DNA from 3 places in the Pseudomonas sp. ZY71 genome. Region 3 is predicted to be linked to each of the others. Evidence: predicted binding sites of a transcription regulator. Region 3 holds the regulator's gene; each other region holds the start of a gene.
The links. Region 3 encodes sigma-54, which starts transcription at its own class of promoters, with help from an activator protein. Its sites were predicted from a motif close to ANTGGCATNNANNTTGCTNT; they were not measured.

Region 1 (10,208 bases), 2.0 Mb from region 3:
AACAAATTGATACCGCTGATAACAAGATTGCGCCGCAGGTCTTCAGGCCTGATTGGTTGATCGTCGGGGCGGCCCATCAGGGCGTTGATCACCGGCAGATGTTCCCACTGGATCAGCGTGACCTGCCGCGCGTTACGCACACCAGGCCGGGCGTGGTCGCCGGTCAGTCCTGCTTCCAGTCGCGCCTCCACTGCATCGAGTTCGATCATCGGCCCACGGGATTCGGGGCGCACGCCGATCCAGCGTACACGCCCAGTCTGCGGCACATCGGCGATCAATTGCTGAAGTGGCGTCACAGGCTGATCCCGACATCGAAGACGATGCTGCGGCCGAGGTTGCTGCGCAGAAAATCCGGTGCATCCGGATGCGCGAACAATACGCGGGCGAAGGTCGGGCCGACGAGTGACAGCGAGCGCCAGCCCTGACGCAGGTATTCGGTGGGCGGGGGGAAATGGCTGTTCAAATCCAGTACTTCTCGTTTGAGGCTGGCGAAGGCGATGATGTCCAGTTCGCCGAGATCCATGCCGCGTTCTTTGTAGTTGTGGGCTTTTTTGCGCAGGGTCGGCGCCAGTCGCAGCAGGAATTCATTGGCCGGGATTCGTTTGGGCTTGGCTTCGCGGCGGACCAGTTGGCTGAGGGAAAAGGCGCTGCGCCGCCGCTGCAATTCATCTCGCCACTCATCGTTGAGTCGGCGCCCCTCATCGAGAACGAAGAACACTTCGAAATTGGCATCCCGAAACAAAACGTCCGGCGGTTCGCCAGCGGGCGCGAATTCGTCGGCGCGGTAGGGAATGTTCAGGCCTTGCAGCAGGCGCTGACAGACCCAACGCTCACGCTCCCATTTGCGGGCATTGGACAGAAAGGCGTTGGCCTGCTCGGCCGCGATGGTCAGCAGGCGTAAATAATCTGAGTCATCCATAGGCCCAAGCTTAGCGTTCAAATGCGACAAACAGATAGCTTTGCATCAGCTGATGCGTTGCGGGCGGCGGTGTAGACTGCCACAAAGGACGTAAAGCCATGGATAAAGTGAGGGAATGATGATCGGTGCCGAACTGTTGTCCTCGGCGAGCCTGACGCTCGGCTGGCTGATTTATCTGCCGGTGCTGCTCTGGGCGATTACGCGCGCGCCGTGGGTCGAGTTGTTCAGCGACAGCCGGCGTCAGCATCTGTTGTTCGGCACGGTATTCGCGCTATTTCTGTTGTGGCTGGTGCGCAGGGATTTCGACACCGGCGTGTCCTATCACTTTATCGGCATGACCGCCGTGACATTGCTGCTGGATTGGCCGCTGGCAATTGTCGGAGGCCTGGTCGCACAGATCGGCCTGGTGCTATTGGGTCGTCAGGATTTGCTGGCGGTCGGGGTCAATGGCTCGCTGCTGATCCTGTTACCGGTGTTGATCACTGAATGTGTGGCGATCCTCGTCGAGCGCGCACAGCCACGTAATCCGTTTGTTTATATCTTCTGCTCCGGATTCTTCGCTGCGGCGTTGTCCGCGCTGTTATGTCTGATCCTGAGCCTGACGCTGCTGTGGTACGACGGTCTCTTCGCCATGCCGGAGTGGCTGGAAGACTTCATCGGGTATCTGTGGCTGCTGCTGTTTCCCGAGGCGTTCATCAACGGCATGGTCGTCAGCGCACTGGTGGTGTTCTGCCCGGAATGGCTGGAGACGTTCAATCGCACGCGCTACCTTTCGGCGCCGTGGAAGGACGACGACCCCAAGTCTTGATCCATATCAAATCCGCCACGCGCGGGAAATTTCATGCTCGCGCAAATCCCTTCAGGAGCAGCGGCATGAGCGTTTACGAGTGGGCAAGGCAGGAGACCCGGCAGAGTCTGGACATGGCGCAGGAGGTGGGCTTTGACCCGGGGTTGAGTTTGCGCGCCTTGCTCAGTGCGGTGGTGCAGCAGAGCAAGGCTGTGCGCAATGCCGAAGACCTGGCCGACGAATTGCGTTTTCTCGCGGAAAACCTCGACGACGATCAGGACTACGGCTTTATGCGGCCCTGATCGGGATCAGTGGCGTGGATCGAAATCGCCGGAAAACAGTTCATCTTCGGCGTCCGGTGCAAGCGGAATCTTGTGTTCTTCCGATGCCCAGGCGCCGAGGTCGATCAGTTTGCAGCGATCAGAGCAGAACGGCCGAAACTTGTTTTCTGGGGTGAATTCCACGGGGGCGCCGCAGGTCGGGCATTCAACGGTGGGGATCTGGCTCATGCTTGGCCTCCGGATAAAGTCAGGTAAAAGTGATGCAGGCGCTCGACCTCGCTGTGCAGCCAGGCGAGGTCGCGGTCGTTGACCACCACGTCGTCGGCACGGCTCACACGGTCTTCGCGGCTCGACTGAGCCTTGAGGATCGCCTGAACCTGCTGCTCGCTGGTCTGGTCACGCTGCAAGGTGCGTTCGATCTGCAATTGTTGCGGGGCGTCGATCACCAGGATGCGCTGGGTCATCGCGTATTGCCCGGATTCGATCAACAGCGGCGAAACCAGAATCGCGTAAGGCGATTTTGCCAGCGCCAGATGATGAGCGATTTCCTCGGCGATCAACGGATGCAGCAGGGCTTCGAGCCAGCGCCGTTGCTCCGGCTCTTCGAAGATCAGCTTGCGCAGGGCCGCGCGGTCCAGTGTGCCATCGGCCTGCAAAACACTAGGGCCGAAGTGTTCGGCAATCTTTGCCAGCGCCGGACGCCCCGGTTCTACCACCCAGCGCGCCGCGTGATCGGCATCCACCACGTGGACACCCAGATCAATGAAGTGCTGGGCCGCCGCGCTTTTGCCGCTGCCGATGCCGCCGGTTAGGCCGAGAATCCAGGGTTTTTCCACAGGGGTATTCATTTCAAACCGACAGACTGCCAATAGAAGTCGGTTATTTGACCACCCCAGAGCAAGGCAATCCAGCCGGCAATTGCCAGATAGGGGCCGAAGGGGATCGGCGTCGAGCTTTTCTGTTCGCGCAGGCGTAGCAAAATCACCCCGATAATGGCGCCGACCAGCGATGACAACAGGATCGTCAGCGGCAGAATCTGCCAGCCTCCCCAAGCGCCGAGCAGCGCCAACAGTTTGAAATCACCGTGGCCGATGCCGTCCTTACCGGTCAGCAGTTTGAACAGCCAGAACACTGACCACAGCGCCAGGTAACCGGCCACCGCGCCCCACAGCGCATCGTGCAAGGGCACGAACAGGCCGAAGCTGTTGACGATCAACCCCAGCCACAACAACGGCAGCACCAGCACATCGGGCAGCAGTTGATGTTCGGTGTCGATCAGACTCATTGCCAGCAAACCCCACGTCAGGACAATCAGCAGGCATGCCGACCAACCGAAGCCGATATGCCAGGCGATGAAGGCAGAGAGCAGCCCGCAAGCCAGTTCGGTCAGCGGATATCGTTTGCTGATGGGCGCAGCACACGCGGAACAACGCCCGCGCAGCCACAGGTAACTCAACAGGGGAATGTTTTCCCACGGGCGAATCCGATGGGCGCAATGTGGGCACTCGGAGTGCGGCAGCATCAGGTTGTAAGTCGGCAGTGGCGCTTCGCCGGGCAAACCGAGCACGTCGTGGGCTTGCTGGCGCCAATCGCGTTCGAGCATTTTCGGCAGGCGCCAGATCAGCACGTTGAGGAAGCTGCCGACCACCAGACCCAGCAGCAGGGCGGTGAAGACAAAGGCCAGCGGATACAGAGCGAACAGTTCGTCGATAGGCATGTCAGATCGCTGAGCCGAGTTGAAAAATCGGCAGATACATGGCCACCACCAGCCCACCGACGATTACCCCCAGCACGACCATGATGAACGGCTCCATGAGGCTGGTGAGGTTGTCGACCATGTTATCCACTTCCTCTTCGTAAAACCCCGCGACCTTGTCGAGCATCTCGTCCAGCGCGCCGGACTCTTCGCCGATCGCGGTCATCTGCACGGCCATGTTGGGAAAGACCCCGGTGCTGCGCATCGAAAAATTCAGCTGCATGCCGGTCGAGACGTCCTGGCGAATGCGCAGCACGGCACGCTTGAACACCACGTTGCCGGTAGCGCCGGCCACCGAGTCGAGCGCTTCCACCAATGGCACACCGGCAGCAAACGTGGTCGACAGGGTTCGAGCGAAGCGGGCTACCGCTGACTTGTACATCAGCGTGCCGACCAAGGGCAGTTTCAACAGCCAGGTGTCTTTGCGATCACGTAGCGCCTGGGAGGTTTTCAGTGCGTGACGGGTGCCGAAAATCGCCGCGACCAGCGCGCCGAGAATCGCCCACCACCATTGCTGCATGAATTCCGAGAGGCTGATGATCATCAGGGTGAAGGCCGGCAGCTCAGCGCCGAAACCGGAAAAAACCGACTGAAACTGCGGCACCACTTTGACCAGCAGGATCCCGGTCACGACTGCCGCCACCAGCACCACGGCGGAGGGGTAAGTCATGGCTTTCTTGATCTTGGCCTTGAGCCGTTCGCTTTTTTCCTTATAAGTCGCGACACGTTCGAGCAAGGTGTCGAGGGCGCCGGACTGCTCGCCCGCATCGACCAGATTGCAATACAGCTCGTCGAAATACTGCGGCTTTTTGCGCAGGGCCGTGGCGAAGCTGTTACCGGCCGCGACCTCCTGTTTGACCTCGTCCACCAGCTTGCGCATGGCCGGGTTCTCAAAACCCTCGCCAATAATGTCGAACGACTGCAGCAGCGGCACGCCGGCCTTCATCATGGTCGCCATCTGCCGGGTGAACAGAGCGATGTCCTGAGCCTTGATGCGTTTGCCAAAGCTCAGCAACGAGGCGGACTTCTTGCGTACCTTGCCGGGATTGATCCCCTGTTTACGCAGTTGTGCCTTGATCAGTGCCGGGTTCTGTCCACTTAGTTCACCGGTGACTTTACTGCCTTTCCTGTCCGTACCTTCCCAGGCATAAATACTGATTTTCGCTGCCTTGACCGCCATGTTCAGTCCTTGGTGACCCGGTTGATTTCTTCAAGGCTGGTGATGCCTTGCATGGCCTTGTGCAGCCCGGAGGTGCGCAGGTCGTCGAAGCCGTCGCGGCGCATTTGGCTGTCGATTTCCAGCGAGTTGCCTTCGGCCATGATCAAGCGTTGCAGCTCCGGTGTGTTTTTCACCACTTCATAAATCCCCACGCGTCCCTTGTAACCGCCGTTGCAGTGATCGCAACCGACCGGCTCGTAGATCGTGAAATGGCCGATGCGTTCCTCGGGGAAGCCTTCTTTGATCAAGGTTTCGCGCGGGATTTCGATGGCTTTCTTGCAGTGGCTGCACAGTTTGCGCGCCAGGCGCTGGGCGATGATCAGGCTGACCGAGGTGGCGATGTTGAAACCGGGAATGCCCATGTTGTGCAGACGCGTGAGGGTTTCCGCAGCGCTGTTGGTGTGCAGGGTCGAGAGCACCAGGTGACCGGTCTGCGCAGCCTTGATCGCGATCTCGGCGGTTTCCAGGTCGCGGATCTCGCCGACCATGATCACGTCCGGGTCCTGCCGTAGAAATGAGCGCAGTGCCTGGGCAAAGTCGAGCCCTTGCTTGGGATTGACGTTGACCTGGTTGATGCCTTCCATGTTGATTTCCACCGGGTCTTCGGCGGTGGAGATATTGATGTCGACGGTGTTGAGGATATTCAGACCGGTGTAGAGCGACACGGTTTTACCCGAACCGGTGGGGCCGGTGACCAGAATCATGCCCTGTGGCTGCTTGAGTGCGGCCATGTACAGATCCTTTTGCTCGGGCTCATAGCCGAGGGCGTCGATACCGATCTGCGCGCTGGACGGGTCGAGGATCCGGATCACCACTTTTTCGCCCCACAACGTCGGCAGGGTGTTGACCCGGAAATCGATCGATTTGCTCTTCGACAGACGCATCTTGATCCGCCCGTCCTGCGGTTTGCGCCGTTCCGAAATATCCAGGCTGGCCATGACTTTCAGGCGTGCGGCGATGCGCCCGGCCAGTTGAATCGGTGGCTTGGCCACCTCGCGCAGGATGCCGTCGGTGCGCACCCGTACCCGGTAGTTCTTCTCGTAAGGTTCGAAGTGCAAGTCGGATGAGCCGCTTTTGATCGCGTCGAGCAGCATCTTGTGAACGAAACGCACCACCGGCGCATCGTCGGCGTCGAGCCCGCCGATAGCGTCTTGCTTGCTGTCGTCGATGGACTCGACATCGACCCCGTCGAGATCGACATCGGCCATGTCCTCCAGACCACTGGCGTGGGTGTCGAAGAATTTCTCGATGGCGTCGCTGAGCTTGTCGTCCTCGACCAGAATGGCTTCGGTGCTCAGGCCGGTGCTGAACTGAATGTCGTTGATCGCTTGATGATTGCTCGGGTCGGAAATCCCCACGAACAGTTTATTGCCGCGCCGCCACAAAGGCAGGGCATGGTGCTGGCGCACGAGTTTTTCGCTGACCAGTCCCTTGGGCTGGGTTTCCTTGTCCAGGCAGTTGAGATCAAGGAACGCCATGCCGAAATGCTCGGAGGCGATCTCGGCGACCTGTGAGCTTTTCACCAGTTTGTTCTGCACCAGATAGCTGACCAGCGAAAGGCGATTGCGCTGGGCCTGTTGCCAGGCCTGCTGGGCAGTTTTTTCCGTGAGCAGTTCGGCCTGGACCAATTGCTTGGCCAGACCGCTCAGAGCGATGTCATTCATGGGGATTCCGCACGCTTGCAGTTCATGACTTATAGCCTAGTCAAGTGACAGCGCCAAACACGGAGGGTGCAGGTGACAAAAAGTGTCAGATAGTGCGGTTGCATGTTGTAGGAAATGGCGTTGTACACGCTTTGCGCCCAGTGGGCGGGGGCTGGAGGCATTGGCATGGCCTATGCTGCGTCCCTTGCAGATCATGAGATTTCGACTCATGCATGGAGCGTGTCTATGAAAAAACAACAAGGTTTTACTCTGATCGAGCTGCTGATCGTGGTGGCGATCATCGGGATTCTGGCGACTATCGCCTTGCCGCAGTACACCAAGTATCAAGCGCGGGCGAAGGTCACGGCGGGTCTGGCGGAAATCAGTGCACTGAAGATTCCGTTTGAAGACACCATTAACCAAGGCACCGATCCAAGCCTGACGAACGTCACCGGTAGCGCCACTTTCACCACCACCAACTGCGGCACCGTAGCGGCGTCAGGTACTGCGTCTTCCGGGGCAGGCAGCATCGTTTGCACGCTCGCTAACGCACCAGCTCCGGTGTTGGGCAAAACGATCACGCTAACCCGCTCTTCCGGGACTGGCTCGGCAGCGGGTGTCTGGAGTTGTGCATCAACCGTGAACGCCGACTACGCCCCTAAAGGCTGCCCAGGCAGCGGTACTTGATCGATCATTCGATCTGTTAAAAATGCCCCGTTTACGGGGCATTTTCTTGGTCTGGCGATAAATAAAAGCTTCAATAATTTCAGCGTCTTAGGAACTTTCCAAAAAACCGCAACTTGCATGCGATTTATCTGCAAGTCATGCAAATTGCATGAAACCGGAATTTGGGTTTTTGGCTAAGTGTTTGATTTTAAAGATTTTTATTATGGATAAAAAGTTGGCACAGCGTTCGCAACTACCTTGGTAACCCTGCTGACAAGACAACCAGCAGACTTTCCAGAAAAACAGGAGTTACTCGTATGAAGAAGTTCGCTATCACTGCCGCTGCTGCTACCGCTACCGCGCTGACCCTGACCATGGCTTCCGGTGCATTCGCACAATCCACCCAGGCTACTCAGGCTCCAATGACTCTGGCCGCCGGTGAAATGACCAAGGCTAAAGAAACTACTTCCGATACCTGGATCACCACCAAAGTCAAAAGCGACCTGGTCACCGAAAAAGGCATCCCAGGCACTGACATCAAAGTAGAAACCAACAAAGGTGTTGTGTCGCTGTCGTCGACTGTAGCCGTTACCGAAGCTCAGAAAACCACCGCAGTGAACATCACCAAGAAAATCAAAGGCGTTAAAGCGGTCTCCGCTGACGGCCTGAAAGCCGAGTAAGGCATGACTTCTCGCCTGGACCGGGAGAAGGCGCGACAGACGGGCCGAGCAATACGTCTGCCGCAACTTTAGAGTTCATGCGAACGGTCACACGGATGTGACCATTGCAGGCCCCGCCACTTGTGCCGGGGCCTGTTCTATTTCAGGGGCAACACAAAACAAATGTAGGAGTGAGCCTGCTCGCGATAGCGGTGAGTCAGTCAGCAATTTGATTAGCTGACAGACCGCTATCGCGAGCAGGCTCACTCCTACAGGGGGAATCGGTGTTGGTTTAGTTACCGCGCTTGCTGTTGATCTGCCGCAGGCGATTGCCTTCGAAGCGCAAGTATTGATACATGCCGTTGCTCGGGCCGTAGGTCCATTCCTCGACCTGAAACTCCTCGCGGCGATTGGCGCTGCGCTTGTAACCGAGCACATCACGACTGACCGGTTCACCGCACTTTTGCAGGACTTCGCTGGAGCGGTCGCCAAGGCTGATCAGTTGGCTGCCGCAGCGCAGCGTATCGGACGCCGAGGCGTGACTGGCCGCGAGCGTCATTGCGATCAAGGCCAGCCACTGCAGTTTCATCACTCGGCATCCAGATGCATTTGCGTGACCACGCGGCCGTCGCTCTCGGCCTCGCCAAGATTGGCGTCGATGAAGTACACGCGGTCGTCTGCCAGTTGACCTTTATCGACCAGATAATCCTTGATGCTGCTGGCACGGTCCTGACCCAACTGACGCAGCAGTACATCGCTGCCACTCCAGAACTGAATCACGCCTTCGCGCATCTTCGCCGTACGTTCTTCCTTGCCCAGATCCCTCCATTCGGCCGGTGGCTGGGTTTTCAGACGAGTACGGTAGATGCCTTCTAGCAGTGGGCCTTTCTCGCCCTCCGGCACTTGCAGCAGCGACGCCTGAGCCGGGACTTTATCGCCACGACGCTGGAGCATCTTGTAGTAGTTGTATTGGTATTCGCGCTCCAGACGCTGCTCGGCGAGCAACGGGCCGTCACTGCTCTTCGCTGCTGTGCCTTCGATTTCCAGACGCAGTGCCGGACGTTCCTTCAGTGCCTGGGACAGTTTGACCAGCGCCGCTTCGGCATCCTTGCTCAAGTCGCTGGAACCCGGCGCAAACGACACGGTGCCGAGGTCTTCCGAGCCGCCGCCATTGATCAGCCCGCCGATCATCTTGAACGGTGCGGCAGCGGCTTTGACGATCAGGTTGCGCAGGGTCTGCCAGACAATCGGCATCACGCTGAACTGTGGATTGTTCAAGTCGCCGGTGACCGGCAGTTCGATGGAGATCTTGCCGTCGACGTCCTTGAGCAAGGCGATCGCCAGTTTCAGCGGCAGGCTCACGGCGTCCGGGCTGTCGACTTTTTCGCCGAGCTGCAATTGCTCGACCACCACCTTGTTCTCGGCTTTGAGCTGACCCTTGGTGATCAGGTAATGCAGGTCAAGGTTGAGCCGGCCCTTGCGGATACGGTAGCCGGCAAATTTGCCGGAGTAGGGCGTCAGTGTTGTCAGCTCGACGCGTTTGAAGCTGGTGGCGATGTCGAGGCTGGCCATCGGGTCGAACGGATTGACCGCGCCCTTGATGGTTACTGGTGCATAACGGTCGACCTTGCCTTTGATGTCGACGCTGGCCGGTTTGGCCTGACGGCTGTCGATGGTACCGATCTGGCCGTTGAGCTGTTGCACTGCGGTGGCGAAGTTCGGTGTCAGGCTGAAGTCGGCGAAGTTGGCCGAGCCGTCATTGATGGCGATGCCACCGATGTGAATACCCAGCGGTTTTTCGTTGCTGGCCGGTTTCGCTGCGGTGCTTTTCGCGCCACTGTCGGCGGGTTGTGGAATCAGCAGATCATCGATGTTGGTGGTGCGATCATCGTTGATCATGAATCGCGCATACGGCTGGAACAGGTTGATCTTGTCGATCGACAGGCTGTCGCCGTGTTGATAATTCAGGCCTTCGACCACCACTTGCTGCCACTTGAGGAAGTCGCGGGTTTTCAGGGTGTCGAGGGTGTGCAGTTGATCGATCTGCGCGCGCCCGGTGACGCTGAGCGCAAGCGGTTCGGTGCTCTTCAGATTGACCTTCAGATCGCTGCCAAGCATGCCGCTGCGCAGTTCCAGGCGAATGAACGGATTGATGTAGGACTGCGCGACACGCAGGTCGATGTCCTGGGTCTTCACGTTGAGCTGGGCGTTGACCGGGGCAAGATTGACCGTGCCGTCGGCCATGATCTTGCCTTGTTTGCCCACACCGCTGTCGAGC
Region 2 (10,208 bases), 650 kb from region 3:
GGGCAGGAACACCACTTTCAGCAGACCACGCACCGTCGGGTCGTTGTTGACCACCCGAGCGATGTCGTTGGTCAGCTTGATGATCAGTTTGGCCTGGTGATAACTCGCCGCGGCTTTACCGGCGAAGATCTTCACGCGTGGCACCCAATCGACTTCCGGCTCGGCGCGGATCGCCTGATACAGCGCCACGGTGTGCATCAGGTTGAGCAACTGGCGTTTGTATTCGTGGATCCGTTTGACCTGCACATCGAACATGGCCGCCGGGTTGACCGCGATACCCAGCCGTTCGTGAATCAGATAGGCCAAAGCCTTTTTACTGTGCAGACGTTGCTCGGCGAAGGCTTTGCGGAACGCGGTTTTTTCGGCGAACGGCTCGAGATCGAGCAGACGCTCTTCGGGGTTATCCAATAGATCCGGGCCGAGCGCGTCGACCAGCATCGAAGTCAGTTCGGAGTTGGCCTGATACAGCCAGCGGCGGAAGGTAATGCCGTTGGTTTTGTTGTTGATCCGCTCCGGGTAGAGCTTGTGCAGTTCGGCGAACACGGTTTTGCGCATCAACTGCGTGTGTAAGCCAGACACACCGTTGACGCTGTGCGAACCGAGGAACGCGAGGTTGCCCATGCGCACCCGGCGACCGTTGTCTTCTTCGATCAGCGACACCGCACGCAGCACGTCGAAATCGTGAATGCCTTTGGCCCGCAGCGAATCAATGTGCTGAGCGTTGATCAGGTAAATGATCTGCATGTGTCGCGGCAGCATGCGTTCCATCAAACCCACCGGCCAGGTCTCCAGCGCTTCTGGCAGCAGCGTGTGGTTGGTGTATGACAGCGTGTCGACGGTGACTTGCCACGCCGCATCCCACGCCACATCGTAGACGTCGACCAATTGCCGCATCAGTTCAGCGACGGCAATCGAAGGGTGGGTGTCGTTGAGCTGGATGGCTGCGTGATCGCCAAGGGTCAGCACCGAGGTGTGCATGTTGCGATGGCGGCGCAGCAGATCCTGCAAGGAAGCAGCGACGAAGAAGTATTCCTGGCGCAGGCGCAGCTCTTGCCCTGCTTCGGTGCTGTCCGCCGGGTAAAGCACGCGGGAGATACTTTCGGCGCGGGCCACTTCAGCAACCGCGCCCAAGTGGTCACCGGCGTTGAAGCGCTCTAGGTGCAAATCTTCCATGGCGCGAGCACGCCACAGGCGCAACGTGTTCACGCTCGCCCCGCGCCAGCCGACCACCGGCGTATCGTAGGCAATCGCGCGGACGGTCTCTGCCGGCGACCAGACTTGTTTGGATTTGCCGCTGACATCGGTGACGGTTTCGACACTGCCGCCGAAGCCGATGGAGTAGACGACTTCCGGCCGTTCAAACTCCCACGGGTTGCCGAAATCCAGCCAGTGCTCGGTCTGCTCCTGCTGCCAGCCATCGACAATGGCCTGGCGGAACAAACCGTGCTCATAGCGGATGCCGTATCCGTGTCCAGCGATGCCGAGGGTCGACATGCTTTCCATGAAGCATGCGGCCAGACGACCGAGGCCGCCGTTGCCAAGCGCAGCATCGGGCTCCAGTAAACGAATACGCTCCAGGTCGACACCGAGTTCGGTCAACGCTTCACGGGCGACGTCGAGCAGACCGAGGTTGCTGAGGCTGTCGTAGAGCAAACGGCCGATGAGGAATTCCAGCGAAAGGTAATACACCCGCTTCTGGCCTTTACGGTAGATCTGCCGGGTGTGGTCCATCCAGTGCTCGACCATGTGATCACGCGCAGCCAAAGCGATGGCTTCGAACCAGTCATGGTCGAAGGCGTGATCGGGGTCTTTGCCCACCGCATAGGTGAGTTTGGTCAGGACGGCGTCGCGGAATGCGGCCACCTCTGCTTCGCGAACTAGTGGTTCTTGAGTCATCGATAGGACCTCGAGCGAGCGGGGAATTGTCTGAGCCTAGACGGTCTGACCGACGGTAGCGGCTCCGGTTCGGCAGTATTTCCTGAGACTGTGAGATAGCCCGGCATTACCTTGGCGAGTGAGCTAATGAATGCAGGGGCCGTGCCGAATTGTCCGGCAATGTGCCTGCACGCAGAAAAAATCTGGCGAAAGGTTGTTCAAAAATCCACCAGTCCCGGTATGATCGCGCGCCCTGATGCATACACACCTGGTAACTCCCGATGATGAAGCCCAACCTGATTGCCGCCGCCGAGATCGATCGTCTCGATACGTGGGCGAAATACTCAGCCCCGATGTGCGGTTCCTGCGTGTCCAGCTGCTGCACGCTGCCGGTTGAGGTGAAGATCAAGGATCTGGTGCGTATCGGCGTGGTCGACGAGTTCGAACTGGGCGATCCGCCAAAGAACATCGCCAAGCGTCTGCAAAAGGAAGGTCTGGTTGAACGCTTCAATCAGAAGTCCGGCATCTTTACCCTGCAGCGCATGAGCAACAACGATTGCTACTACCTGGATCGTAAGAGCCGCTTGTGCACCATTTATGACAAACGCCCGGATACCTGCCGCAATCACCCGAAGATCGGCCCGCGGCCGGGGTATTGCGCGTACAAGCCGAAGGAAGTCGTGCGCGAGCAGAATTTCCGCGCGATCGAGAAGTTCTAAAAGCCAACCCTCATCGGAACGCCGCCCGCCCAGCCCTCTCCCGGAGGGAGAGGGCTGGGGTGAGGTGTCTGGCGCCATACATCGACCTGAAACACCCAGTCGATTATGGATTCGGTACAGCCCCACCAAATCGATATGGATTCAGCAGAATTCTTGCAAGTCGGTGCATCTCACGAATATCCCCCATTCAGTCCCCTCTCCCTCCGGGAGAGGGCTAGGGTGAGGGGCTCTTGATCTTGAAGGCCCAACCTGCACATCCCCCAGACAAACAAAAACGCCCCCGGTCTCGCGACCGGGGGCGTTTTTTCAAGCTCGGGCTAAATTACGCCTTGGCTTTCTTGGCAGCGCGGGTACGCTCGCTTTCGTCCAGGATCTTCTTGCGAAGACGGATGGACTTAGGAGTAACTTCGCACAGCTCGTCTTCCTGGATGTATTCCAGAGCCTGTTCCAGGGTGAAGCGAACAGGTGGAACCAGAGCGATGGTTTCGTCTTTACCCGAAGCACGCATGTTGTCGAGCTTCTTGCCTTTGGTTGGGTTTACACCCAGGTCGTTGTCGCGGCTGTTCTGACCAACGATTTGACCGTTGTAGATCTCCTGGCCGTGTTCTACGAACAGCTTGCCACGAGCCTGCAGGGTTTCCAGCGAGTAGGTCAGTGCCTTGCCGGTTTCAACCGAAACCAGAACGCCGTTCTGACGGCCGGACATGTGGCCCGACTTGACGGTGTCGTAGCGATCGAAGATCGAGGTCAGGATGCCAGCACCGTTGGTCAGGGTCAGGAACTGGTTACGGAAACCGATCAGACCGCGAGCAGGGATGTTGTATTCCAGACGAACACGGCCCTTGCCATCAGGAACCATGTTGCTCAGGTCGCCTTTACGCAGACCCATCTCTTCCATGACCTTGCCCTGAGCTTCTTCAGGGATGTCGATGGTCACGTTTTCGAACGGCTCTTGCTTGACGCCGTCAACTTCACGAATGATCACTTCCGGACGACCCAGAGCGATTTCGAAGCCTTCGCGACGCATGGTTTCGATCAGTACCGAGAGGTGCAGCTCACCACGGCCGGAAACCTTGAACTTGTCAGCGGTGTCGCCTTCTTCAACGCGCAGTGCAACGTTGTACAGCAGCTCTTTGTCCAGACGGTCCTTGATGTTACGGGACGTCACGAACTTGCCTTCTTTACCGCAGAATGGCGAGTCGTTTACCTGGAAGGTCATCGAAACGGTTGGCTCGTCAACGGTCAGAGGCTTCATCGCCTCGACAGTGTCCGGGTGGCACAGGGTGTCGGAGATGAACAGCGAGTCCATACCGCTGATGCAAACGATATCGCCTGCTGCAGCTTCTTCAACGTCGATGCGGTGCAGACCGTGGTGACCCATCAGTTTCAGGATACGGCCGTTACGGCGCTTGCCGTCGGCACCGATCGCCACAACCGGGGTGTTCGGCTTGACGCGGCCACGAGCGATACGGCCAACGCCGATAACACCCAGGAAGCTGTTGTAGTCCAGAGCGGAGATCTGCATCTGGAACGCGCCATCACGGTCAACAGCCGGAGGCGGAACGTGGTCGACTACCGCTTGGTACAGCGGAGTCATGTCTTCCGCCATGGCGGTGTGATCCAGACCGGCAATACCGTTCAGGGCCGAGGCGTAAACAACCTGGAAGTCCAGTTGTTCTTCGGTAGCACCGAGGTTGTCGAACAGGTCGAAGATCTGGTCCAGAACCCAGTCCGGACGCGCGCCTGGACGGTCAACCTTGTTGATTACCACGATTGGACGCAGGCCGGCTTCGAAAGCCTTCTTGGTCACGAAACGGGTTTGCGGCATAGGGCCGTCTTGAGCGTCAACCAGCAGCAGAACGGAGTCAACCATCGACATTACACGTTCAACTTCGCCGCCGAAGTCGGCGTGGCCCGGGGTGTCCACGATGTTGATGTGGTAGCCGTTCCAGTTGATGGCGGTGTTTTTCGCCAGAATGGTAATACCGCGCTCTTTTTCCTGGTCGTTGGAGTCCATCACGCGCTCGTCGTTGAGCTCGTTGCGCTCCAGAGTGCCGGATTGACGCAGGAGTTTGTCTACCAGGGTGGTTTTACCATGGTCAACGTGGGCAATGATGGCGATGTTGCGTAGATTTTCGATCACTTGTGTATCTCGATCAGAGGATTCGGTTTGCTGACAAGTCTTGGCAGCGATTAGCAGTAGTGTCCGGCATGGCCGTTACAGCTTGACGGCGGTGTCGGGGGGCCGGTGACGCAGGCCACAGGCAAACAGCCCCGGGCACTTAGCTCGGTCGATAAACGCGCACATTGGCATGCCCCTCACTGAGCAAATGGTGAGCATGCAGGCGACTCATCACGCCTTTGTCGCAATACAGCAGGTACTGGCGAGTCGGATCCAGCTCCTTGAAACGAGCGTTCACTGCGTAGAACGGCATCGTCTGTACTTCTACGCCAGCGAGTTCCAGCGGCTCATCCTCGGCGGCATCCGGGTGACGGATGTCGATCACGATCTGGCCGGCCAGTGCTTCGCTGACTTCTTCAATCTGTACGTCCTGGCCCAATTCGTCGATCACCCGATCGATCGGCACCAGTTTGGCGTTTTCGAGCGCACGCTCGAGGACTGCCATGTCGAATTCTTTCTCTTCGTGCTCAACGCGACCGCGTTTGGCGGCAGTTTTCGGGTTGACCGAAATGACCCCGCAGTATTCCGGCATGTGCCGGGCGAAATCGGCGGTGCCAATCTCGTTGGCCGTGTCGATGATGTCCTGCTTGTGCGCCACGATCAGCGGACGCAGGACCAGCTTGTCGGTCACACAGTCGATCACCGACAGGTTCGGCAGTGTCTGGCTCGACACCTGGGAGATCGCCTCGCCGGTGACCAGCGCCTCGATGTGCAGACGGTCGGCGATGTTGGAGGCCGCGCGCAACATCATACGCTTCAATACGACGCCCATATGACTGTTATCGACTTTGCCGAGAATTTCGCCCAACACTTCTTCGAACGGAACACTGACAAATAGCACGCGTTGCGAGCTGCCGTACTTCTTCCAGATGAAATGCGCGACTTCCATTACGCCCAATTCGTGGGCACGACCGCCCAGATTGAAGAAGCAGAAGTGCGTCATCAGGCCGCGACGAATGATCTGGTAGGCCGCAACGGTCGAGTCAAAGCCGCCGGACATCAATACCAGCGTCTGCTCCAGGGCGCCGAGCGGGTAGCCGCCGATGCCGTTGTGCTGGCTGTGAATGACGAACAACCGTTTGTCGCGAACTTCGATACGGACTTCGATTTCCGGCGCTTTCAGGTCGATACCGGCAGCACCGCACTCACGGCGCAGCTTGCTGCCGACGTATTTTTCGACGTCCATCGAGCTGAACGTGTGCTTGCCGGCACGCTTGCAGCGCACCGAGAAAATCTTCCCGGCCAGCGCAGCGCCGTAGTGCTCTTTGCACTTCTCGGTGATGTCGTCGAAGTCGCCCAGCGGGTACTCGTCGATCTGCAGAAAGTGCGCGATGCCCGGCATGCAGGTCAGGCGCTCACCCATCTCTTTCAAGGCTTTGGCGTCGGTAACGCGGGTTTCCAGCTCGAGATTGTCCCACACACCGTTCACCACCACGGCCGGGTCCAGGTCACGGAGCACGGTGCGGATGTTCTTGGCCAACTGGCGGATGAATTTCGTCCGGACGGGTCGGCTTTTGATGGTGATCTCGGGGAAGACTTTTACGATTAGTTTCATGAAAACAGCGCGCGAACGGCCAGCCGAAAAAGGGGGGCGCGGATTATAGCGGAAATTGCTCAAGGTTTAACCAGTTAATGTGCAGAAGGTTTTGCGTGCACCAAAACAGGTCATTTTCGAATCAAGACGCTACATTAGAGGGCGAGATTTTCAGCATTCAGGCGTTTGAAGCCTTAATAAGCGTGAATTTGGGGCAAAAAACCCATGCTGGGGCACTGGCATGCAATTTGCTCCCTTGTGAGGCAGGTTGCCTTGGCAGAGTATTCGCGCCGGCATCACCCAAATTCAAGGGCATCCACTACCAAGCCCGAAGCCACCCGGAGGACATATGTCGAAGACGGTTCAACTCATCAAAGATCATGACGTCAAGTGGATTGATCTGCGCTTCACGGACACCAAAGGCACTCAGCACCACGTGACCATGCCGGCTCGCGATGCGCTGGATGAAGACTTCTTCGAAGTCGGCAAGATGTTCGACGGTTCCTCCATCGCTGGCTGGAAAGGCATCGAAGCCTCCGACATGATCCTGATGCCGGTTGACGAAACTGCCGTTCTCGACCCGTTCACCGAAGACGCCACCCTGATCCTGGTGTGCGACATCATCGAACCTTCGAGCATGCAAGGCTACGACCGCGACCCACGTGCGATCGCCAAGCGCGCCGAAGAACACCTGAAAGCCACCGGTATCGGTGACACCGTGTTCGCTGGTCCAGAGCCTGAGTTCTTCATCTTTGACTCGGTGAAATTCAAGTCGGACATCTCCGGCTCGATGTTCAAGATCTACTCCGAGCAAGGTTCGTGGATGTCCGACCAGGACATCGAAGGCGGCAACAAAGGTCACCGTCCAGGCGTCAAAGGCGGCTACTTCCCGGTGCCACCGTTCGACCACGACCACGAAATCCGTACCTCCATGTGCAACGCACTGGAAGAAATGGGCCTGACCGTTGAAGTTCACCACCACGAAGTGGCGACTGCCGGCCAGAACGAAATCGGCGTCAAGTTCAACACCCTGGTGAAGAAAGCCGACGAAACCCAAACCCTGAAGTACGTTGTGCACAACGTTGCTGACGCTTACGGCCGCACCGCGACCTTCATGCCGAAGCCACTGTACGGCGACAACGGTTCGGGCATGCACGTACACATGTCGATCTGGAAAGACGGCAAGAACACCTTCGCAGGTGAAGGTTATGCCGGCCTGTCCGATACCGCTCTGTACTTCATCGGCGGCATCATCAAACACGGTAAGGCCCTGAACGGCTTCACCAACCCGGCGACCAACTCCTACAAGCGTCTGGTGCCAGGCTTCGAAGCTCCGGTAATGCTGGCCTACTCGGCTCGCAACCGTTCCGCTTCGATCCGTATTCCTTACGTATCGAGCCCGAAAGCCCGCCGTATCGAAGCACGCTTCCCGGATCCGGCTGCCAACCCGTACCTGGCCTTCGCAGCACTGCTGATGGCTGGTCTGGACGGCATCCAGAACAAGATCCACCCAGGCGACGCTGCCGACAAAAACCTGTACGACCTGCCGCCTGAAGAGGCGAAAGAGATCCCGCAAGTTTGCGGCAGCCTGAAAGAAGCCCTGGAAGAGCTGGACAAGGGCCGCGCGTTCCTGACCAAGGGCGGCGTGTTCTCCGACGACTTCATCGACGCTTACATCGCGCTGAAATCGGAAGAAGAAATCAAGGTTCGCACCTTCGTACACCCTCTGGAATATGAGCTGTACTACAGCTGCTGATCCGGTAGCGCCGCGTTCCGTGGCGTGAGTGAAAGAGGCCTCCTTCGGGAGGCCTTTTTTATTGCGATTTATGGCTCGACGCAAATCCCTGTAGGAGTGAGCCTGCTCGCGATAGCGGTGGATCATTGAAGGTGATGCTGACTGACACTACGCCATCGCGAGCAGGCTCACTCCTACAGGGGATTTGTGGTGTCTGAATGATCTCTGAATGTTTACCGAGTTGGGCCAACCGCCGCGTCTGGCCTATGCTGCACCCCATCGCTTTCAATCCCGGTCGATTTCATGGGTCGCACCTTTCTCTACATTCTGCTGCTGATCGCCCTGCCCGCCGCCGCGCAGATCTACAAGTACACCGACGCCAACGGCAACACGGTCTACAGCGATCACTCGCCCGACGGCGTGCAGGCGCAGCCGGTGGAGTTACCGCCGCTCAATCGTGTCGAGCCGCAGGCACCCAGCGCATCACCCGCGCCCGAAACCGCCAACCGTGAGCCTGCGCGCAACGCCTACGACATTCTTGAACTGGCCGGCCTGCCAACCGAAGAAGCCCTGCGCGCCAATAACGGCACCTTCACCGTCAACGTACTGATCAAGCCGCGCCTGCAACCGCCGCATCAATTAAGGCTGGTATTGGACGATGTGCCCTACGGTCAGCCGAGCAACGTGCCGATCCTGCAACTGGTGAACGTCGATCGCGGCGAACACCGGCTCGTGGTGCAGGTGATTGATGGGCAGACGATCATCCAGCAGAGTCAGCCAGTGGCCCTCAGCGTGCAGCGAGTGCACAAGCCATGATCCGCGCATGGCTGATCGTCGTGTTGGCGCTGATAAACCTTCAAGCCTCAGCCGAGGTCTTCACCTATACCGACGCACAAGGCAATCGCGTCTACACCGACCAGCCCCGAAGCAACGCCAAGCGAGTGCCCATCGCGACCAGCAATCGCATGTCCGCCAACCCCGCCGCCGCGCCGATCACCACCGCGAAAAAATCCACGGAACAACCGCTGTTCCACTACGACATGCTGCGCATTCTGGTGCCCGAACCCGATGCAACCATTCGCAGCAGCGCCGGCGAAATCATCGTCAGCGTCACCAGCGAACCCGGTCTGCAACGCGGTCACCGCTATCGCCTGCTGCTGGATGGCCAAGCCACCGGCGAACCCGGGCTAAGTCCGGTGTTCCCGCTGAGCAACATCGACCGTGGCAGTCACAACCTGTCCGTGGAAATTCTCGATGCCGAAGGTCGCACCGTCGAACGCACCGCCAACCAGCCTTTCCACATGCTGCGCATATCCCTCGCGCAGAAACGCCAGGTCAAACCTTGCACCAAGGACGATTACGGCGTGCGCCCGGAACGCCCTTTGAAAGACAAACCTGAAGAACCGAAAAACCCCTTCCTGCGTTTCTTCTAACGCCGCTCAGCGTTGCGCACTATATTGGTGCAACAGGCTGCACCGTACCCACAATCCAACCCATTTTGGTTCGAAACTACCCGCGAGAGCTGGCCCTGTGCCACGCAAACGAGCGTCAAACGCCTGTTTCACGGGTTAAGCGCTTCTTTTCGGAGCCTTGGTTTGGTTTTTGCATTTTCCCGATACCGACGCTTGCTTGTTGCGCACGCTCCGCCCCCAAAAGAGGCTCCGATGACCATTAGCGACGCAATCCACCGTTTGCTGCTCGACAACCTGACCACCGCCACCATCCTGCTCGACGCCGAACTGCGCCTTGAGTACATGAACCCGGCGGCGGAGATGCTGCTCGCCATCAGCGGGCAGCGCAGCCATGGGCAATTCATCAGTGAGCTGTTCACCGAATCCACCGAGGCGCTCAACTCCCTGCGCCAGGCGGTGGAACAGGCGCATCCGTTTACCAAACGCGAAGCCATGCTCACCGCACTGACCGGCCAGACCCTGACCGTGGATTACGCGGTGACGCCGATTCTCAGTAACGGCGCGACAATGTTGCTGCTCGAGGTTCATCCACGTGACCGCTTGCTGCGGATTACCAAGGAAGAAGCGCAGCTGTCCAAACAGGAAACCAGCAAGATGCTGGTGCGCGGTCTCGCTCACGAAATCAAGAATCCGCTCGGCGGCATCCGCGGCGCAGCACAATTGCTGGCCCGCGAACTGCCAGAAGACAGTC
Region 3 (10,208 bases):
TTCTATAAAAACAATCCAAGGCTGACTATGGGCACTGAGACACTGGCGATCGGAAGTGGGCGTATGTTTCGTTACGCAGTGGGATCGCTGTTGCTGTTGGCGGGCATGACCTTGCTGGTCGCCCACGGGCTGGAATGGCTGGATCTCGAGCCGAGGCTGTCGCGGGCGTTGCAGGGCGGCGCGATCTGCGCCCTCGGCACGGCGCTTGGCGCGGTGCCGGTGCTGGTGCTGGTGATTCGGCGCATGCCGCAGGCACTCAGCGATACTTTGCTGGGTTTTGGTGCCGGGGTGATGTTGGCGGCGACGGCGTTTTCGTTGATCGTGCCGGGCATTGCCGCCGCTGAAAGCCTCGGCCTGACTCCGTGGGGCGCCAGTGGCCTGATCTGCTTCGGCATCATGCTCGGTGCGTTTGGCTTGTATCTGGTCGATCGCCAGGTTTCCGGCGCGTCCCCGGAAATGCTCGTCGGCACTGTCGAGCATCCGGTTATTCCGCCGCGGATCTGGCTGTTCGTGTTCGCCATCATTGCCCATAACATCCCGGAAGGCATGGCCGTTGGCGTCTCTGCCGGCGGCGGCATGCCGGATGCGGACAGTCTGGCCATGGGCATTGCCCTGCAGGATGTGCCGGAAGGTCTGGTGATTGCGCTGGTATTGGCCGGGGCAGGAATGTCGCGGGTCAAGGCGTTCCTGATCGGCGCGGCGTCAGGTCTGGTCGAACCGGTGTTTGCGTTGCTGTGTGCGTGGCTGGTCGGTCTGGCGCAGGTGCTGCTGCCATTAGGTCTGGCACTGGCGGCGGGGGCAATGTTGCTGGTGGTGACCCACGAGGTCATCCCGGAATCACGACGCCATGGTCATGACAAACTGGCCAGCCTTGGCCTGTTGATCGGGTTTTGTCTGATGATGGTGATGGATACGGCGTTGGGCTGAAGCAGATCAAAAGATCGCAGCCTTCGGCAGTTCCTACAGGGAACGCATTCCAATGCAGGAGCTGCCGAAGGCTGCGATCTTTTGATTTTGGCTGTCAGCCACCTTCGTCGAAATAGTTGTTGATCAACGCCACCAGCGCATCCAGCGCTTCCTGATCTTTCTCGCCCTCAGTACTCAAATAGATCTTGGTGCCCTTGCCAGCCGCCAGCATCATCATTGCCATGATGCTTTTACCGTCAACCGTGGTGTCTGGCGTGCGGCCCACTCTGATCGAGCAATCCGGATACTGCCCGGCCACCCCGACAAACTTGGCCGATGCGCGGGCATGCAGGCCCAGCTTGTTGATGATTTCGATTTCCAGAGCAGGCATCGCGGTGTGAATCCTTTAAGTGAGGTCGCGGTGGCGAACCTGGACGTTCTTCAGGGTTTTCTGCAAGGCCTGACCCAGGCGTTCGGTCAGGTAGACGGAGCGATGGTGTCCGCCGGTGCAGCCAATGGCAATGGTGACGTAGGCACGGTTGCTCGCGGCAAAGCGCGGTAACCATTTGTGCAGGTAGGTGAAGATGTCCTGGAACATTTCTTCGACCTCCGGCTGTGCGGCCAGGTACTCGGCCACTGGCGCATCAAGACCTGATTGCGCACGCAGTTCCGGCTTCCAGTACGGATTGGGCAGGCAGCGCACGTCGAACACCAGATCTGCATCCACCGGCATGCCGCGCTTGAAGCCGAATGACTCGACCAGAAACGCGGTGCCCGGCTCCGGCTGATTCAGCAGGCGCAGCTTGATGGAGTCGCGCAGCTGATACAGGTTCAGATTGGTGGTGTTGATCTTCAGGTCGGCGAGGTCGGCGATCGGGCCGAGCAGGGCGGTTTCATCCTGGATAGCTTCGGCCAGCGAGCGATTGGCGTTGCTCAGCGGGTGGCGACGGCGGGTTTCGGAGAAACGCTTGAGCAAGGTTTCTTCGTCGGCGTCCAGATACAGGACATCGCACTGGATGTGCTTGGCCCGGACATCTTCAAGCAACTCGGGAAAGCGCGTCAGATGACTCGGCAGGTTGCGCGCATCGATCGATACGGCCACCAGCGGTTGCGCCAGCTCAGTGTGAATCAGCGCGCGTTCGGCCAGTTCCGGCAGCAAGCCTGCGGGCAGGTTGTCGATGCAGTAATAGCCGTTGTCCTCAAGGACATCCAGAGCCGTACTTTTACCCGAGCCGGAACGGCCGCTGACGATGATCAAACGCATGATTAATGCCCGTTCTGCTCGCTCAGGACGACCTGATACAAGGCTTCGCTACTCGGTGCGCTACGCAGCTTTTCGCGCACTTCCTTACGATCCAGCATGCTGGCGATCTGACGTAGCAACTCCAGATGCGCATCGGTGGCGGCTTCCGGGACCAGCAAAACAAACAGCAGGTCAACCGGAGCGCCGTCAATGGCGTCGAAATCGATCGGAGCGTCAAGGTGCATCAGCGCGCTGATCGGCGCTTGGCAACCCTTGAGGCGGCAATGGGGGATGGCGATGCCGTTACCAAAACCGGTGGAACCGAGTTTTTCACGGGCAATCAACGCCTCGAAGACATCCTGCATGGCCAGATCCGGCACTTCGCGGGCGATCAGGTTGGCAATTTGTTCGAGAGCTTTCTTTTTACTGCCGCCCGGCACGTTCACAAGGGAACGGCCGGGGGTCAGGATACTTTCAAGTCGGATCATGGAATGGGGGGTTATCGACCTGTCGCGCCCTGGAGGAGGCTTTGGGTCTTTTCCTTATGCTTTTTGAGTTGGCGATCCAGCTTGTCGGTCAGTGAGTCGATCGCAGCATACATATCAGTATCTTCTGCGTTGGCGACCACTTCGCTGCCGGGAATATGCAAGGTGGCTTCGATTTTCTGCTTAAGCTTTTCGACGCACATCGTGACTTGCACGTTGGTGATCTTGTCGAAATGGCGCTCCAATCGTTGAAGTTTCTCATTGATGTAGTCGCGCAGAGGTTCGGTCACTTCCAGTTGGTGTCCACTGATGTTGACTTGCATACAGCTTCTCCTTCGTTGCCAGTGCATAAAGCGGCAGGCTGGATAGCCTGCCACTGGAACGCTGTAACGTGGCTTACATCAACCGCTTGCGTTCGCTCGAAGGCGCGATCCCGAGGGATTCGCGGTACTTGGCGACGGTGCGGCGAGCCACCTGAATGCCTTGTGCCTCCAGTAAACCAGCGATCTTGCTGTCACTCAACGGCTTTTTCTGATTTTCCGCAGCAACCAGTTTTTTGATGATCGCGCGGATCGCCGTGGACGAGCATTCGCCGCCTTCGGAGGTGCTGACGTGGCTGGAGAAAAAGTATTTCAGCTCATAAATACCGCGCGGGGTATGCATGAATTTCTGCGTGGTCACCCGTGAAATCGTCGATTCGTGCATGCCGACCGCTTCGGCGATGTCATGCAGGACCAATGGCTTCATCGCTTCGTCGCCGTACTCCAGAAAACCGCGCTGATGCTCGACGATCTGGGTGGCAACTTTCATCAGGGTTTCGTTGCGGCTCTGCAGGCTCTTGATGAACCAGCGGGCTTCCTGCAACTGGTTGCGCATGAAGGTGTTGTCGGCACTGGTGTCGGCGCGGCGGACGAAACCAGCGTACTGGGCGTTGACGCGCAGGCGTGGCACCGATTCCTGATTGAGTTCGACCAGCCAGCGTTCGTTGTCCTTGCGCACGATCACGTCGGGCACGACGTATTCGGCTTCGGTTGATTCGATCTGTGAACCCGGGCGCGGATTAAGGCTTTGCACCAGCTCGATGACCTGACGCAGTTCGTCTTCCTTGAGCTTCATGCGCCGCATCAACTGGCTGTAGTCGCGGCTGCCGAGCAGGTCGATGTAATCGCTGACCAGACGTTTCGCTTCAGCCAGCCAAGGTGTCTTGGCCGACAACTGGCGCAATTGCAGCAGCAGGCATTCGCCGAGATTGCGCGCGCCGATGCCGGCCGGTTCGAACTGCTGGATGCGGTGCAGGACGGCTTCGATTTCGTCCAGTTCGATGTCCAGTTCCGGGTCGAACGCCTCAAGGATCTCTTCGAGGGTTTCGTCCAGGTAGCCCTGATTGTTGATGCAATCGATCAGGGTCACGGCGATCAGGCGATCGGTGTCGGACATCGGTGCAAGGTTCAGCTGCCACAGCAAGTGGCTTTGCAGGCTCTCGCCGGCGGACGTGCGTGTGGTGAAATCCCACTCGTCATCGTCGCTGCTGGGCAGGCTGCTGGCGCTGGTCTGGTAGACGTCTTCCCAGGCCGTGTCGACCGGAAGCTCGTTGGGGATGCGCTCGTTCCATTCGCCGTCCTCGAGGTTGTCCACCGTCGGCGCGGTTTCCTGATAGGAGGGTTCCTGGATTTCGGTGGGCTTCTGTTCGGCGTTGTCGGCCATGGGGTCGGAATTGTCGAAGTCGTCGCCTTCTTCCTGGCGTTCGAGCATCGGATTGGATTCCAGCGCCTCCTGGATTTCCTGTTGCAGATCCAGGGTCGACAATTGGAGCAGGCGGATGGCCTGTTGCAGCTGCGGTGTCATCGTCAGCTGCTGGCCCATTCTCAAGACTAGCGATGGTTTCATGGCAGGGGCTTAACACCTTATTCGCCGGCGCTATGCGCCATCCACTACAGGGCGCCGGAGCGCCAAACTTAAGCAAATTATATGCCTGAAACTGAAGTGTTTGCCTAGAGCGCTGTAACAATTAAAGCGTATTAAATCCTGCTTGAATCGATACAGCGCCCGGGCGGCGCACCGGGCACTGTTGCGCTTACAGGCGGAACTCGTGGCCCAGATACACTTCCTTGACCAGATCGTTGGCCAGGATGGTTTCTGCATCGCCCTCGGCAATCAACTGACCATCGTTGACGATGTAAGCGGTTTCGCAGATATCCAGCGTCTCACGAACGTTGTGGTCGGTGATCAGCACACCGATGCCTTTGGCCTTGAGGTGGTGGATGATCTGCTTGATATCGCCGACCGAAATCGGGTCGACACCGGCGAACGGTTCGTCGAGCAGGATGAATTTCGGTGCCGTTGCCAGCGCGCGAGCGATTTCCACCCGGCGGCGTTCACCACCGGACAGGCTCATGCCGAGGTTGTCGCGGATGTGGCTGATGTGGAATTCCTGCAGCAGGCTTTCCAGCTCTTTGCGGCGACCGGCCTTGTCGAGTTCCTGACGGGTCTCGAGGATGGCCATGATGTTGTCGGCCACCGACAGTTTGCGGAAGATCGACGCTTCTTGCGGCAGATAGCCGATCCCGGCCTTTGCACGGCCGTGCATCGGCTGGTGGCTGACGTCCAGATCATCGATCAGTACGCGGCCCTGATCGGCCTGTACCAAGCCGACGATCATGTAGAAGCAGGTGGTCTTGCCGGCACCGTTCGGGCCGAGCAGGCCGACGATCTGGCCGCTGTCGATCGACAGGCTGACGTCACGCACGACCTGGCGGCTTTTATAGGCCTTGGCCAGGTGCTGAGCTTTCAGAGTTGCCATTACTGGGTTTTCTCGTCGGTTTTCTTCTTCGGCTGGATCACCATATCGATGCGCGGACGCGCCTCGGTAACCTTGCTGCCGGTAGCGCGACCGGCGCTGGCCAGTTTCTTCACGGTGTCATAGACGATTTTCTCGCCTTGCGTCGTGTTGTTGTCCTTGTCGACAACCTTGGCCTTGTCGATCAGCACGACGCGATTCTGCGCAGCATGGTACTGGATCGTCACGCCCCAGCCCTGAACCGGCTTGGTGTCGCCAGCGGTCTGCAGTTGTTCGAAGTAGGCAAGGTTGCCCACCGAAGTCACCACGTCGATATCGCCGGCCGGGGTGCGGGTGATGGTCACGGTATTACCGGTCACCTTCATCGAGCCTTGGGTGATGATCACGTCGCCCTTGTAGGTGGCGATGCCGTTCTTGTCATCCAGTTGGGCGTCGTCGGCCTGAATGCGGATAGGTTGCTGCTGATCGTTCGGCAGAGCCCAGGCGCTCACGCTTCCCAGTGCTGCGCCCAGACTGAGCAAAATAGGGAGGGTTTTAACGAGCCTCATACTGTCCTCTTACGTTCGATAGCAGGTGTATCCTGCTTTCCTTCAGGTACGCTTTCATTCCAACGCCAGTCGATACACCGCCAGCGCCGTCGATTCTAACGGGTTGCTCGGTCTGCGCATATTCCTGCTGCGGGAACACGGTCATGCGAGTGGACGTGATCAGGATGTCACGCTTCTTTTCATCGGTGCGCGCAACGCGTACCGAATCGATCAGTTCGACTTCGGTGCCGCCTGAGTTCACTTCGCCGCGCTCACTGGTCACGTGCCACGGAAATTCCGTTCCGCGATACATGTTCAGGTCGGGTTTGGTCACGAGCGTGACGTCGGTTGCCTTCACGTGCTCGGCTTTTTCGGACGTCATTTCATACTGCACCTTGCCATCCGGCAGGTATTGCAGGGTATGCGTGTTGGTTGCATACCAGTCGATAGGCGTTTCCACCGAGGTGACCGGTGGTTTGTCGAGAAAGCGTTCCGGGCTGATATTCCAGTAGCCGACCGCTGCGAAAATCGCAGCGATGCAGCCGAACAGCAGGAAGTTACGAAATTTTTTGCTGAACATGGCTTGGCTCACAGGTACGCGGCGTTGGCCGCATCGAGGTGGCCTTGGGCGCGCAGGATCAGTTCGCAGAATTCGCGGGCGGCACCTTCACCACCGCGGGCTCGGGTAACGCCATGGGCGTGTTCGCGGACGAAGTCGGCCGCGTTGGCCACGGCCATGCCCAAGCCTACACGGCGAATCACCGGCAAGTCAGGCAGGTCGTCACCGAGGTAGGCGACCTGTTCATAGCTTAGGCCCAGTTGCTCCAGCAGGCCGTCAAGAACGACCAATTTGTCTTCGCGCCCCTGAAACAGGTGCGGGATGCCGAGGTTTTTCGCTCGACGCTCGACCACCGGCGTTTTGCGGCCGCTGATGATGGCGGTCTGCACGCCGGCGTTCATCAGCATCTTGATGCCCTGACCGTCGAGGGTGTTGAAGGTCTTGAATTCGCTACCGTCTTCAAGAAAGTACAGGCGCCCGTCGGTAAGGACGCCATCGACGTCGAAAACCGCCAGTTTGATCGCTTTGCCGCGTTGCAGCAGATCGTTGCTCATTACATGACTCCTGCGCGCAGCAGATCGGAGAGGTTGAAGGCGCCGACCGGGCGATCTTCCTCGTCTACGACTACCAAAGCGTTGATTCGGTTATCTTCCATGATTTTCAGGGCTTCGGCGGCCAGCATTTCCGGCCGGGCCGTCTTGCCGTGGGCCGTCATCACCTGATCGATGGTGGCGCTGCGAATGTCGATGCTGCGATCCAGTGTGCGGCGCAAATCGCCGTCAGTGAAGATCCCGGCCAGTTTACCGTCAGTTTCAAGGATGACGGTCATGCCCAGGCCCTTGCGGGTCATTTCCATCAGCGCGTCTTTGAGCAATGTGCCGCGTTGTACTTGCGGCAACGCCTGACCGCAATGCATGACGTTTTCCACTTTCAGCAACAAGCGACGGCCGAGGGCACCGCCAGGATGGGAGAAGGCGAAGTCTTCGGCGGTGAAGCCGCGGGCCTCAAGCAGCGCGACGGCGAGGGCGTCGCCCATGACCAGGGCCGCAGTCGTCGAAGAGGTCGGCGCCAGGTTCAACGGGCAGGCCTCGTGCTCGACGTGCACGTTGAGATTGACTTCGGCAGCTTTGGACAGCGGCGATTGCGGGTTGCCGGTGACGCTGATCAGCTGGATGCCAAGGCGCTTGATCAGCGGCAGCAGCGTGACGATTTCGTTGGTCGAGCCGGAGTTCGACAGGGCCAGGATCACGTCGTCGCGGGTGATCATGCCCATGTCGCCATGGCTGGCCTCGGCCGGGTGAACAAAAAAGGCCGGAGTGCCAGTGCTGGCCAGCGTGGCGGCAATCTTGTTGCCGATGTGTCCTGATTTGCCCATGCCGACCACGACTACACGGCCCTTGCTGTTCAGGATTATCTCGCAAGCGCGTACGAAATCGGCGTCGATATGGGGCAATAAGCCTTGTACGGCTTCCACTTCGAGTTGGATGGTGCGTTGTGCCGATTGAATCAGATCGCTGGATTGGCTCATGTCAGAAATCGTTTAGCCCGATGAAAAGGCGGCGATTATAGCGGTTATGTTGCAAAGCCTCACGCTAGTTCGTCGTGCTTTGTCATTCCTGGTTACCAAAACCCGGCAAAAGAGCCTGCGCACCTGTCATATCGCCGAACTCAGGCAGGTACAAGCCTTGGGCGCGTAGCCTTTGCAGTGATATAGTTCGCCGCCAGTTCGGCCTGCCCGGGATGTACGTACTTTTTAAGTAAAGACAGGCGTCCGAGTGAGAGGCTGCATCGCAAGGAGTTTAGATGAGTGCCGATAACGCCTACGCGGTCGAGCTGAAGGGAGTTTCCTTCAAGCGCGGTGCGCGCAGCATTTTCAATAACGTCGATATTCGCATCCCGCGCGGCAAGGTCACCGGCATCATGGGGCCTTCCGGGTGTGGCAAGACCACGCTGCTGCGATTGATGGGCGCACAATTGCGCCCTGCCAGCGGCGAAGTCTGGGTCAACGGCCAGAACCTGCCTGCGCTTTCGCGCAGCGATCTGTTCGATGCGCGAAAGCACATGGGTGTGCTGTTTCAAAGCGGCGCGCTGTTCACCGATCTCGATGTATTCGAGAACGTGGCTTTCCCCCTGCGTGTTCATACCGATCTGCCGGAAGAAATGATCCGCGACATCGTCCTGCTCAAACTGCAGGCGGTTGGTCTGCGCGGTGCCATCGAGCTGATGCCGGACGAGCTGTCCGGTGGCATGAAACGCCGCGTCGCACTGGCGCGGGCGATTGCGCTCGATCCGCAGATCCTCATGTACGACGAACCGTTCGTCGGGCAGGACCCGATCGCCATGGGCGTGCTGGTCCGATTGATCCGTCTGCTCAACGATGCGCTGGGGATTACCAGTATCGTGGTGTCCCACGATCTGGCTGAAACCGCGAGCATCGCCGACTACATCTATGTTGTCGGTGATGGTCAGGTGCTGGGGCAGGGTACGCCGGACGAGTTGATGAACTCGGACGAGCCGCGTATCCGTCAGTTCATGACCGGCGATCCCGATGGCCCGGTGCCGTACCATTTTCCAGCGACGGATTACCGCGCAGATCTTCTGGGGAAGCGCTGATGCGCAGAATTTCATTAATAGAACGCGTGCGCCGGTTCGGCGAGGCGGCGATCGACGCCGTCGCGGTGTTCGGTCGTGCGACGCTGTTCCTGTTTCATGCCTTGCTGGGGCGTGGCGGGATCAGCGGAGGTTTCAGTCTGCTGGTCAAGCAGCTGCATTCAGTCGGCGTCATGTCGCTGGTGATCATCGTCGTTTCCGGGATCTTCATCGGCATGGTGCTGGCGCTGCAGGGCTTCAGCATTCTGTCGAGCTACGGTTCGGAGCAGGCGGTGGGGCAGATGGTTGCACTGACCCTGTTGCGTGAACTCGGTCCGGTGGTGACGGCATTGTTGTTTGCCGGTCGTGCCGGTTCGGCGCTGACCGCCGAGATCGGCAACATGAAATCCACCGAACAGCTTTCCAGTCTGGAAATGATCGGCGTCGATCCGCTCAAGTACATAATTGCCCCGCGCCTGTGGGCCGGTTTCATTTCCCTGCCAGTGCTGGCGATGATTTTCAGCGTGGTCGGGATTTGGGGCGGTTCGTGGGTGGCCGTCGACTGGCTGGGTGTGTATGAAGGCTCTTATTGGGCGAACATGCAGAACAGCGTGAATTTCACCAGTGACGTGCTCAATGGCGTAATCAAAAGTATCGTTTTCGCCTTTGTCGTGACCTGGATCGCCGTATTCCAAGGCTATGACTGTGAGCCCACTTCCGAGGGCATCAGTCGCGCCACCACCAAGACCGTGGTATTTGCCTCGCTGGCAGTGCTCGGCCTGGACTTTATTCTGACTGCTTTGATGTTTGGAGATTTCTGATGCAAAACCGCACCCTGGAAATCGGTGTCGGCCTGTTCCTGCTGGCAGGGATCCTGGCTTTGTTGCTGCTTGCTTTGCGGGTCAGTGGTCTGTCTCCGACGTCGACCACCGACACCTATAAACTGTATGCCTATTTCGACAATATCGCCGGTTTGACGGTCAGAGCCAAAGTGACCATGGCCGGTGTGACCATCGGCAAGGTCACGGCGATCGATCTGGATCGCGACAGCTTCACCGGTCGGGTCACCCTGCAAGTGGATAAAAAGGTCGACAACCTGCCG

Region 1: the regulator sigma-54 is predicted to act here: its motif matches at 6,786-6,805, upstream of VY732_RS25180 (pilin).
Region 2: the regulator sigma-54 is predicted to act here: its motif matches at 6,546-6,565, upstream of glnA (type I glutamate--ammonia ligase).

What each region holds. Positions count from the first base shown of each region.
Region 1 covers NZ_CP144274.1:5,681,816-5,692,023, reverse strand. The annotation lists gene VY732_RS25225 (MOSC domain-containing protein) at 1-296, opposite strand, end outside; gene VY732_RS25220 (DUF1780 domain-containing protein) at 293-919, opposite strand; gene VY732_RS25215 (energy-coupling factor ABC transporter permease) at 1,038-1,727, shown strand; gene VY732_RS25210 (hypothetical protein) at 1,793-2,008, shown strand; gene yacG (DNA gyrase inhibitor YacG) at 2,015-2,215, opposite strand; gene coaE (dephospho-CoA kinase) at 2,212-2,835, opposite strand; gene VY732_RS25195 (prepilin peptidase) at 2,832-3,704, opposite strand; gene VY732_RS25190 (type II secretion system F family protein) at 3,706-4,923, opposite strand; gene pilB (type IV-A pilus assembly ATPase PilB) at 4,926-6,626, opposite strand; gene VY732_RS25180 (pilin) at 6,852-7,292, shown strand; gene VY732_RS25175 (BON domain-containing protein) at 7,589-7,951, shown strand; gene VY732_RS25170 (DUF2845 domain-containing protein) at 8,223-8,519, opposite strand; gene VY732_RS25165 (DUF748 domain-containing protein) at 8,519-10,208, opposite strand, start outside.
Region 2 covers NZ_CP144274.1:374,557-384,764, reverse strand. The annotation lists gene VY732_RS01705 (glycogen/starch/alpha-glucan phosphorylase) at 1-1,896, opposite strand, end outside; gene VY732_RS01700 (YkgJ family cysteine cluster protein) at 2,157-2,594, shown strand; gene typA (translational GTPase TypA) at 2,917-4,737, opposite strand; gene thiI (tRNA uracil 4-sulfurtransferase ThiI) at 4,877-6,331, opposite strand; gene glnA (type I glutamate--ammonia ligase) at 6,660-8,066, shown strand; gene VY732_RS01680 (DUF4124 domain-containing protein) at 8,349-8,861, shown strand; gene VY732_RS01675 (DUF4124 domain-containing protein) at 8,858-9,478, shown strand; gene glnL (nitrogen regulation protein NR(II)) at 9,710-10,208, shown strand, end outside.
Region 3 covers NZ_CP144274.1:1,024,427-1,034,634, forward strand. The annotation lists gene VY732_RS04340 (ZIP family metal transporter) at 28-927, shown strand; gene VY732_RS04345 (HPr family phosphocarrier protein) at 1,022-1,297, opposite strand; gene rapZ (RNase adapter RapZ) at 1,313-2,170, opposite strand; gene ptsN (PTS IIA-like nitrogen regulatory protein PtsN) at 2,173-2,637, opposite strand; gene hpf (ribosome hibernation-promoting factor, HPF/YfiA family) at 2,649-2,957, opposite strand; gene VY732_RS04365 (RNA polymerase factor sigma-54) at 3,031-4,521, opposite strand; gene lptB (LPS export ABC transporter ATP-binding protein) at 4,709-5,434, opposite strand; gene lptA (lipopolysaccharide transport periplasmic protein LptA) at 5,434-5,979, opposite strand; gene lptC (LPS export ABC transporter periplasmic protein LptC) at 5,966-6,538, opposite strand; gene VY732_RS04385 (KdsC family phosphatase) at 6,547-7,071, opposite strand; gene VY732_RS04390 (KpsF/GutQ family sugar-phosphate isomerase) at 7,071-8,045, opposite strand; gene VY732_RS04395 (ATP-binding cassette domain-containing protein) at 8,321-9,130, shown strand; gene mlaE (lipid asymmetry maintenance ABC transporter permease subunit MlaE) at 9,130-9,927, shown strand; gene mlaD (outer membrane lipid asymmetry maintenance protein MlaD) at 9,927-10,208, shown strand, end outside.